DNA from 4 places in the Arthrobacter pascens genome. Region 2 is predicted to be linked to each of the others. Evidence: riboswitches for the same ligand, from Rfam matches in the RefSeq annotation. Region 2 holds a riboswitch; each other region holds the start of a gene.
The links. Region 2 has a riboswitch for S-adenosylmethionine ahead of metX (homoserine O-acetyltransferase MetX). Riboswitches for the same ligand answer to the same signal wherever they lie in the genome.
Positions count from the first base shown of each region.

Region 1: another riboswitch for S-adenosylmethionine. It lies ahead of QFZ40_RS00420 (DUF1737 domain-containing protein); the one in region 2 lies ahead of metX (homoserine O-acetyltransferase MetX).
Region 3: another riboswitch for S-adenosylmethionine. It lies ahead of QFZ40_RS17345 (cobalamin-independent methionine synthase II family protein); the one in region 2 lies ahead of metX (homoserine O-acetyltransferase MetX).
Region 4: another riboswitch for S-adenosylmethionine. It lies ahead of QFZ40_RS06385 (aminotransferase class V-fold PLP-dependent enzyme); the one in region 2 lies ahead of metX (homoserine O-acetyltransferase MetX).

Region 1 is NZ_JAUSXF010000001.1:93,613-95,804, forward strand. It holds gene QFZ40_RS00410 (O-succinylhomoserine sulfhydrylase) at 1-390, opposite strand, end outside; gene QFZ40_RS00415 (rhodanese-like domain-containing protein) at 391-801, opposite strand; gene QFZ40_RS00420 (DUF1737 domain-containing protein) at 798-1,055, opposite strand; SAM riboswitch class IV at 1,069-1,183, opposite strand; gene QFZ40_RS00425 (acetyl-CoA C-acyltransferase) at 1,274-2,192, opposite strand, start outside.
Region 2 is NZ_JAUSXF010000001.1:2,895,789-2,897,980, reverse strand. It holds gene QFZ40_RS13345 (bifunctional o-acetylhomoserine/o-acetylserine sulfhydrylase) at 1-686, shown strand, start outside; SAM riboswitch class IV at 800-915, shown strand; gene metX (homoserine O-acetyltransferase MetX) at 928-2,043, shown strand; gene QFZ40_RS13335 (hypothetical protein) at 2,073-2,192, opposite strand, start outside.
Region 3 is NZ_JAUSXF010000001.1:3,793,534-3,795,725, forward strand. It holds gene QFZ40_RS17340 (adenylosuccinate synthase) at 1-556, opposite strand, end outside; SAM riboswitch class I at 860-964, shown strand; gene QFZ40_RS17345 (cobalamin-independent methionine synthase II family protein) at 974-2,182, shown strand.
Region 4 is NZ_JAUSXF010000001.1:1,374,101-1,376,292, reverse strand. It holds gene hisN (histidinol-phosphatase) at 1-694, shown strand, start outside; SAM riboswitch class IV at 852-965, shown strand; gene QFZ40_RS06385 (aminotransferase class V-fold PLP-dependent enzyme) at 1,027-2,192, shown strand, end outside.

The DNA of each region.
Region 1 (2,192 bases), 2.8 Mb from region 2:
GCCCCAGCGCGGCAGGATGTCGTTCAGGATCACGAAACAGGAACCGAACAGCGAGCGGGCCGCAACTACCCTGTCTCCCGCAGCCAGCAGGGCACCCAGGGCGGTAAAGACGGCGGACATTCCGGACGCCGTCGCAAAGCACGCTTCGGTGCCTTCCAGGAGCCGGAGCCGTTCCTGGAACGTGGCCACTGAGGGGTTGCCGTAGCGGGAGTAGACAAACCGCTCGTCCTCGCCGGTGAAGGCGCGCTCGGCGGCGGCAGCGGATTCGTAGACGAACCCCGAGTTCAGGAAGACCGGCTCGGTGGTTTCCTGGAAGTTGGTGCGGTCAAGGCCGCCACGGACTGCCTGGGTGTCAGGGCTCCAGCTGGAGGCATCTTCGTTGAAGGTCACTTAGTTCTTTCCCAGGTTGGTCGGCAGGCCGCGGTTCTTCCAGCCGTTGATGGTGCGCTCGCCGTAGCGGTCGGGATCGCCTTCGAAGCCCTCCAGGACGTTATAGGACGTGAAGCCGGCCTGGGTGGCTGCAATGGCGGCGGCCACGGATCGGGCGCCGGAGCGGCACAGGAAGACCAGTTCGGTGGTGGTGTCCTCCGGCGCCTGCTGGGTGAGCTCCCTGATGAATTCCGGGTTGGGTATCCCGCCCGGGAAAGTCCATTGGATGAAGAGGGGATCGTTGTCCGTTGCCCTGGTGTCAGGGATGCCGATGTGCGCCCATTCGCCTTCCGTGCGGACGTCGACGAGGATTGCACCTTCCTGCAGCTTGGCCCAGGCTTCGTGCGGCGTGAGGTCTCCTGCATAGCTCATGCGTGGCCCTCGCCCTCGAACTCGAGGTCTTCTACGGCGGTGGCGACGGCGGCATCCGCACTGGCGATGGCCGCCGGGAGGATCAGGGCCTGTGCAACGATAACGCTGCTGCCGTTGAAGGTTGCGGCCGGGCTGCCGTGCAGCACGTAGCCTTCGCCCAGGGCGCTGGAGATCCGTTCGCAGAAGGCACGGTCGTCCGGCCCGGTGATCAGTCGGTAGGACAGCTTTTCTTCAGGGGCAGGTGCCTCAGACACGAGGGATCTCCTTCTTTCACGCTTGCAGCTCGAATGGTCGATATGCCGAGTATTCACCTGAGGCACCCCGCCGCGAAAGGGAGGGTTGCCGACCGGCCAGTCAGGGCTTGGCGCCGGTTCTCATTACTGCTCAAAAACGTAACACTTGGCACGCCGCCCCGCACCGCCGTCGTCGTCATGTTCCGTAACCAACCGTCACGGGTGCAACGAGGGCCGGGTCAGGCCTTGAGGATGAGGGCTTCCCCCTGACCGCCGCCGCCACAGAGGGCTACCACTCCGGTGCCGCCGCCGCGGCGCTTGAGTGCCAGCGCCTGATGGAGCACCAGCCGGGCCCCGGAGGCGCCGACGGGATGGCCCAGGGCGATCGCGCCGCCCTCGGCGTTGATCCGGCCCGTCGGAATTCCCAGGTCTTTCGCTGACTGGATGATGACCGACGCAAACGCCTCGTTGATCTCGATGAGATCCAGGTCCGTCACCTCGAGCCCTTCAAGCTTGAGTGCCTGTTCGATGGCCCGTGATGGCTGGGAGTGCAGCGAAGCGTCAGGGCCGGCGGTCTGGCCGTGGCTGCCGATCTCGGCAATCCAGCTGAGTCCGGCCCGCTGGGCTGCCGCCTTACTGGCAACCACGACGGCGGCGGCGCCGTCGGAGAGCGGAGAGGCAGAACCTGCGGTGATGGTGGCCGACTCAGCCGTGGAGAACGCAGGTTTGAGCGCTGCCAGCGCTTCCGGCGTCGTTCCGGGCCTGATGCCCTCATCGGAATCCACAACCAGCGCCGGACCCCGCCGCTGCGGAATCCCCACGGGTGCTATCTCCTCAGCCAGGAACCCGGCGGACCGTGCGGCCTCGGAGCGCTGGTGGGACCGCGCGGCAACCTCGTCCTGCCCCGCCCGGCTGATCCCCCGCTCGGCGTTGCCCGCATCGGTCGCCGCGCCCTGCAGCACACCGGAAACGGGATCCTGCAGGGCGTCCCCGTTCAGCGAATCCACCAGCGGGGCATCGCCTATGGCCACCCCGGTGCGCAGCCCGCGGAGCAGGTGCGGGGCGTTGCTCATGGACTCCTGGCCTGCTGCGACGATGAAATCAGCTTCGCCCGCCCGGATCATCCGGGCAGCATCAATCACGGCCGTGAGCCCGGAG
Region 2 (2,192 bases):
CCGGAGTGATTGTGGACTCCGGCAACTTCGACTTCGGGAAGGACCCGGAACGGTTCCCCGGCTTCAATACGCCGGACCCCACCTACAATGGCCTGGTCTACGCCCGTGACCTCGGCGCCGATGGTGCACTCGGGGCCAACCTCTCCTACATCCTCAAGGCCAGGGTCCAGCTGCTCCGTGACCTGGGCTCTGCGGTGTCACCGTTCAACGCCTTCCTGATAGCGCAGGGACTGGAGACCCTAAGCCTGCGGGTGGAGCGGCACGTAGCGAACGCCGTCGCGGTGGCGCAGTGGCTGGAAGCTCGGGACGACGTCGAATCAGTGGCCTACGCGGGCCTTCCCTCCAGCCCCTGGTATGAGCGTGGACGCAAGTACGGTCCCCTGGGTACGGGAGCCGTGGTGGCGTTCAACCTGGCCGGCGGTGCCGAGGCCGGCAAGCGGTTTGTGGATGCCCTGGAGCTGCACAGCCATGTGGCGAACATCGGCGATGTCAGGTCCCTGGTCATCCATCCGGCGTCCACGACCCACAGCCAGCTCTCCCCGGAGCAGCAGGCCATTGCCGGCGTCACGCCGGGCCTGGTCCGCCTGTCTGTGGGAATCGAGCACATCGATGACATCCTTGCTGACCTTGAAGCGGGTTTCCGGGCGGCCAAGGCGGCGCTCCAGGCAGTGAGCTCCGGGAAGTGAGCGGGGCATAGTCCCGGGTGCGGCGCGTCCGGTCTGGCAGGCCGCGCCCCGGAAAGTCATAATCCAGTCACACTCTTAGCCATAGGCCGGGGCTGTTTCGTACACTCAATGGAGGTCATGAGTGCCAGCGACAGCCCCGGCTTGCTGGCCGGCAACCCTCCTTCCGCGGTGGGGTGCCCCGGGTGAAGACCTGGCCTGCCGGTCATTTGACGGCAGGCAAGCGCGTAGAAAAGGTCCTCAGATGACGATTACCGTCTCCCGTACAGCCGTACCCGAAAACGGAGTGCTCCGTTATGCCGCCATCGGGGGGCTGCAGCTCGAAGCCGGCGGATTCCTCCCCGACGTCACCCTGGCGTACGAAACATGGGGCACGCTCAACGCGGACGGATCCAACGCCGTCCTCATCGAGCACGCCCTGACAGGCAGCACCCACGTGACCCGGGGCGACAGCGACGAGCCCGGCTGGTGGGAGCAACTGGCCGGACCCGGGGCACCCGTGGACACGGACCGGTTCTTCGTTGTGTCCATCAACATCGTGGGGGGCTGCTACGGATCCACCGGGCCGTCGTCGCCTGCTCCGGACGGAAGGCCGTGGGGCTCCCGCTTCCCCCTGGTTACCCTTCGGGACAGTACTGTTGCCGAGGCCAGGCTGGCTGACCAGCTGGGCATCCGGAGCTGGTTCGCGGTCATGGGCGGTTCGATGGGCGGCGCGCGGGCACTGGAGTGGGCAGTCACGTATCCGGAACGCGTGCAGCGCTGCGCGGTGATTTCGATCGGAGCGGCGAGCACCGCCGAACAGATCGCCTTTGCCCAGGCGCAGACCCTGGCGATCCGGCAGGACGCCAACTTCAACGACGGCGACTACTACGGCGGTCCTTTCCCCGAGGACGGCCTCGCGCTGGCTCGGCGGATCGCGCACATCACCTACCGCTCGGCCGCGGAATTCGACGGACGGTTCGGCCGGACGGCCCAGGCGGCGGAAACACCGCTGCAGGCCGCATCCCTGGGCGACCGGGGCCGCTACCAGGTGGAAAGCTACCTGGACCACCAGGGCAGCAAACTCGTCCGGCGCTTTGACGCCAACAGCTACATCGCCATCACCGAGGCACTCATGAGCCACGATATCTGCCGCGGGCGGGGTTCCCTGCGTGAGACCCTTGACCGGGCCACCGCGCGGTTTTTCGTGGCAGCCGTGGACAGCGACCGGCTGTACTTCCCGTCCCAGTCACGCGAACTGGCCTCAGCCTTGCCCGGAGACGTGGACGTCCACGTCATTGAAGCGCCCATCGGCCACGACGGGTTCCTCACAGAGATCGGACAGCTCGGCAGCCAGCTCGGGAAGACGTTCCTGGTCTAGCCCTTAGTGATCCTGCCACAGGCGGGAATCTAGCCGTTCATGATTTCGGCCCGGCGGGCCATGTAGTCTTCCATGGCCAGCTCGCCGTTGCTGTACTGCTGGTCCAGTTCGGCGAGCTTCCGGGCCCGGAAGCCCTGCTGGGCCGACGG
Region 3 (2,192 bases), 900 kb from region 2:
CGATCTCCTCCACCTCGATGTCGCGGCGGTTGTAGACCTTGACCAGGAGCTCATTCTTCTGCCGCAGCGATCCCTCGACCTTCTGGCGGAGGATGGACTCATCGAACACGTCCTGGACCCGGATGCCCAGGCGGGCCACCTTGTCCATATATGCCGGGCCGATGCCGCGGCCGGTGGTGCCGATGGCGCGGCTGCCGAGGAACCGCTCGGTGACCTTATCCAGCACCTGGTGATAGGGCGCGACCAGGTGGGCGTTGGCGGAGACACGGAGCCTGGACGTGTCGGCGCCACGGGCCTCAAGGCCGTCGATCTCCTGGAAGAGTGCCTCCAGGTTCACCACGCAGCCGTTTCCGATGATCGGAATAGCGTTGGGGCTGAGGATGCCGGCCGGAAGGAGCTTGAGCTCATACTTCTCACCGCCTACGACGACGGTGTGCCCGGCGTTGTTGCCGCCGTTGGGCTTAACGACGTAGTCGACGCGGTGGCCGAGCAGGTCAGTAGCCTTACCTTTGCCTTCGTCGCCCCATTGGGCTCCGACGATCACGATTGCTGGCATGGGATCCTCCCCCATTCGTTCGGGCCGCATCCCGTTGTCCAGCCCTGCCTGAATCACCAGGGGCGGATGCCGGAAGTCGGCACCGTTCATGAGAATGCCCCGACGGCTTCAGTCTGGCGGAACAGCTTCGGTGGCCTGCCAGGCAAGAGTTCGGGGCTCTTACCAGCCAAGTTTAGCGGATGCGGGGGTTTCTCCACTTGTTCGGCGACGCGGCTCCGCGTTGCCGGCACGCCACCTGCCGCCATCCCGTGAAACAATCCGGCAAAGGCTTGCCCTCATCCGCGCGATGCCATTAAGTGAGAGTACCCATCCGGAGCGGCCGAGAGACCTGGCTCGTAGACGCCGCAGCAACCGCGGAGGTGCAGGGACAATCCTGCCTGCAGGTGCTACTGCCAGGACCGATGGAAGGAATGATCCATGTCCCTCAACACTGACCACATCCGGGCCACGCATGCAGGCTCCCTGCCCCGCACACCTGAGCTCATCGCCGCCAACGCCGCTAAGGAAACAGACGGCATTACTCCCGAATTCCTTGAGTTGCTGGAAGCATCGGTGGCGGGTGTCGTCCAGCGGCAGAAGGATGTCGGGCTGAATATCCCGAATGACGGCGAATACGGGCACACCATGTCCACTTCGGTTGATTACGGGGCCTGGTGGAACTACTCCTTCGCCAGGCTTGGCGGCCTGGAACCAACGGATGTGGACCGCTGGAAGGACCCGGTGGTGCATCGCTCTACTCCGGGTCATATTGTGCTGACCTCATTTCCCGATCGCCGTGACCGGCTGGCTTTCAACGACGCCTACACCGATCCGTCCTCAGGGATCCTGACGCACCGCAAGAGCGTCTCCCAGCCGAAGATCACCGGGCCCCTGACATACACCGGACAGGACCTGGTGGCATCTGATGTTACGAACCTGAAGAAGGGCCTGGCTGCAGCCGGCCTGACTGAAGGCTTCGTGGCTTCGCTGTCCCCCGGTTCGTGCGCCAGGGTGGCCAACGAGTACTACGCCTCTGATGAGGAGCTCCTCTATGCCTGCGCTGATGCCATGCGGGAGGAATACAAGGCCATCATCGACGCCGGCCTGACCGTCCAGTTGGACGACCCGTCGCTCGCGGAAAGCTGGGACCAGATCAACCCTGAACCAGCGCTGCAGGACTACCTGAGGTTCATCCAGCTGCGCGTCGAGGCCACGAACTGGGCGCTGCGCGACTTGCCCAGGGACCGGATCCGGCTGCACGTCTGCTGGGGATCCTGGCATGGACCTCACACGACGGATATTCCGTTCGCGGACATCATCGGGTCCGTGCTGCAAATCAACGCCGGCGGCTACTCCTTTGAAGCAGCCAACGTCCGCCATGAGCACGAGTGGCGGATCTGGGAGGACACTAAGCTGCCCGAGGGCAAGGTGATCATTCCCGGCGTCGTGTCCCATGCCACCAACGTCGTGGAGCATCCCGACCTCGTGGCGGACAGGATCGTGCGGTTCGCGGAGCTGGTGGGACGTGAGAACGTCATCGCCTCCACCGACTGCGGACTGGGAGGCCGTGTGCACCCGCAGATTGCCTGGGCCAAGCTTGAGGCCCTGGGTGAGGGTGCGCGGCGCGCCACCGCGCGGCTCTGGTAAGAACACCACC
Region 4 (2,192 bases), 1.5 Mb from region 2:
GCCGGACCTGACGCCGGTCACCGACGCGGACAAGGCCGCCGAGGAAGCCATCCGCGGCCAGCTGTCCCGTTCCCGGCCACGGGACGCCGTCCTGGGCGAGGAATTCGGCAGTTCCGGGCATGGATCCCGGCGCTGGATCATCGATCCCATCGACGGCACCAAGAACTTTGTCCGCGGCGTTCCCGTCTGGGCCACCCTGATTGCCCTGGTCGATGAAGGCGAACCCGTCGTTGGCGTGGTAAGCGCCCCTGCGCTGGGCAAACGCTGGTGGGCCGCCAAAGGTGCCGGGGCATACATGGGACGCTCCCTTGCTGCCGCCACCCGGCTCCGGGTATCTGACGTGTCGAAGCTTTCGGATGCCTCCCTCTCCTATTCCAGCCTCGGCGGATGGAAAGAACGCGGGAGCCTGGACGACTTCCTCGGCCTGACGGAGGACGTCTGGCGGACGCGCGCATACGGCGACTTCTGGTCCTACTGCATGGTGGCCGAGGGTTCCGTTGACATTGCCTGCGAGCCTGAGCTGAACCTCTACGACATGGCGGCCCTGGTCCCCATCGTGGTTGAAGCCGGCGGCAGGTTTACGTCCCTCGACGGCGAGGACGGCCCGTTCGGAGGCAACGCCCTGGCCACCAACTCGATCCTGCACTCCGAGGTTCTCAAGCGCCTCAACCCGGATCTGGACGACCTCCTCTAACCGGGAAACCCGAATATTCGATGGCGGACGCGTCCACTAGGGTGCGTCCGCCGTCGTATTCTTCGGGCAAAGCCGATTCTTACAACGCCGCGTAACAAAACCCTTAACATTGGAACCCGCTTTTTCCTGGCCCGCAGCATGTTCTACGCTCTTAATAGGTCACGAGTGCCAGCGCAAAACCCCGGTTTGCTGGCCGGCAACCCTCCATTCGCGGTGGGGTGCCCCGGGTGACGACCAGGCCGGTCCGGAACGGACCCGGCAAGCGCGGATTCCCATGGAGGGGTCCTTCTTACAGTGAGGTCTCTGTGACAACTGCCACCGTCTCCCCCAACATCGCCGCCCCCGTACACACCACCAGCCCGGCCACGCTGTTCAGTGAACGCAATGCCATTGCGGGCCGTCCGCTGTCCGCCGTCACCGGTGCCGAGATTCAGGCGCCCCTGATCCAAGGCGGGCACGTCCGGTACGCCAACCTTGACTATGGCGCGTCCGCTCCTGCCCTCTCCGTTGTGTCGGCCTATCTCAATGAGATCCTGCCGTTCTACGCCAGCGTCCATCGTGGTGCCGGCTACGCATCGCAGATCAGCACGTCCGTCTATGAGAACGCACGCAACATCGTCCGTGACTTTGTGGGTGGCCGCCCTGATGACTCAGTTGTCTTTACCCGCAACACCACCGATTCGCTGAACCTGCTGGCCGGCTGTCTTCCGAGTACTGACGGACGTCCGAACGGCGACGTGCTTTATCTGGACATCGAGCATCACGCCAACCTTCTGCCGTGGCAGGGCCTGCCGCACCGCAGTGTAGTGGCCGCCGACACCATCGCCGGCACCATCGAGGCACTCCGGGCGGAACTGGAGCAGGGCGGCGTAAGCCTGCTGGCCGTCACCGGTGCGTCCAATGTAACCGGTGAGATCCTGCCCATCCGGGCCCTTGCAACGCTGGCGCACGAACACGGTGCCCGGATCGTGGTGGACGCCGCCCAGCTGGCGCCGCACCGGCGCATCAGCATCAGCACCGACGACGTCGACTACCTCGCCTTCTCCGGTCACAAGCTTTATGCGCCCTTCGGCGCGGGCGTCCTGGTGGGCAGGCCTGACTGGCTCGATCTCGGAACCCCTCACCTCGCCGGCGGCGGAGCCGTCCGTGAAGCCAGGCTCGACGGCGTCAGCTGGACCACAGGGCCGGCTCGCCACGAGGGCGGCTCACCCAACGTCCTTGGTGCTGCCACCCTGGCCCGCGCCACCCAGGTGATCGCTGCTTTGGATCAGGACCGCTGGCACGCCCATGAGTCGGCCATCAGGTCTTTCCTGGTGGAGGGACTCCAGAGGATCGAGGGCGTTACCGTACATCAGATCTTCAAGGACACGGATCCCGAAACGGACACCATCGGGGTCGTGAACTTCTCCGTAGCCGGTTACGATGCCGGCCTGGTGGCCGCATACCTGTCTGCCGAACATGGGGTAGGCCTGCGCGACGGACGCTTCTGCGCGCACCC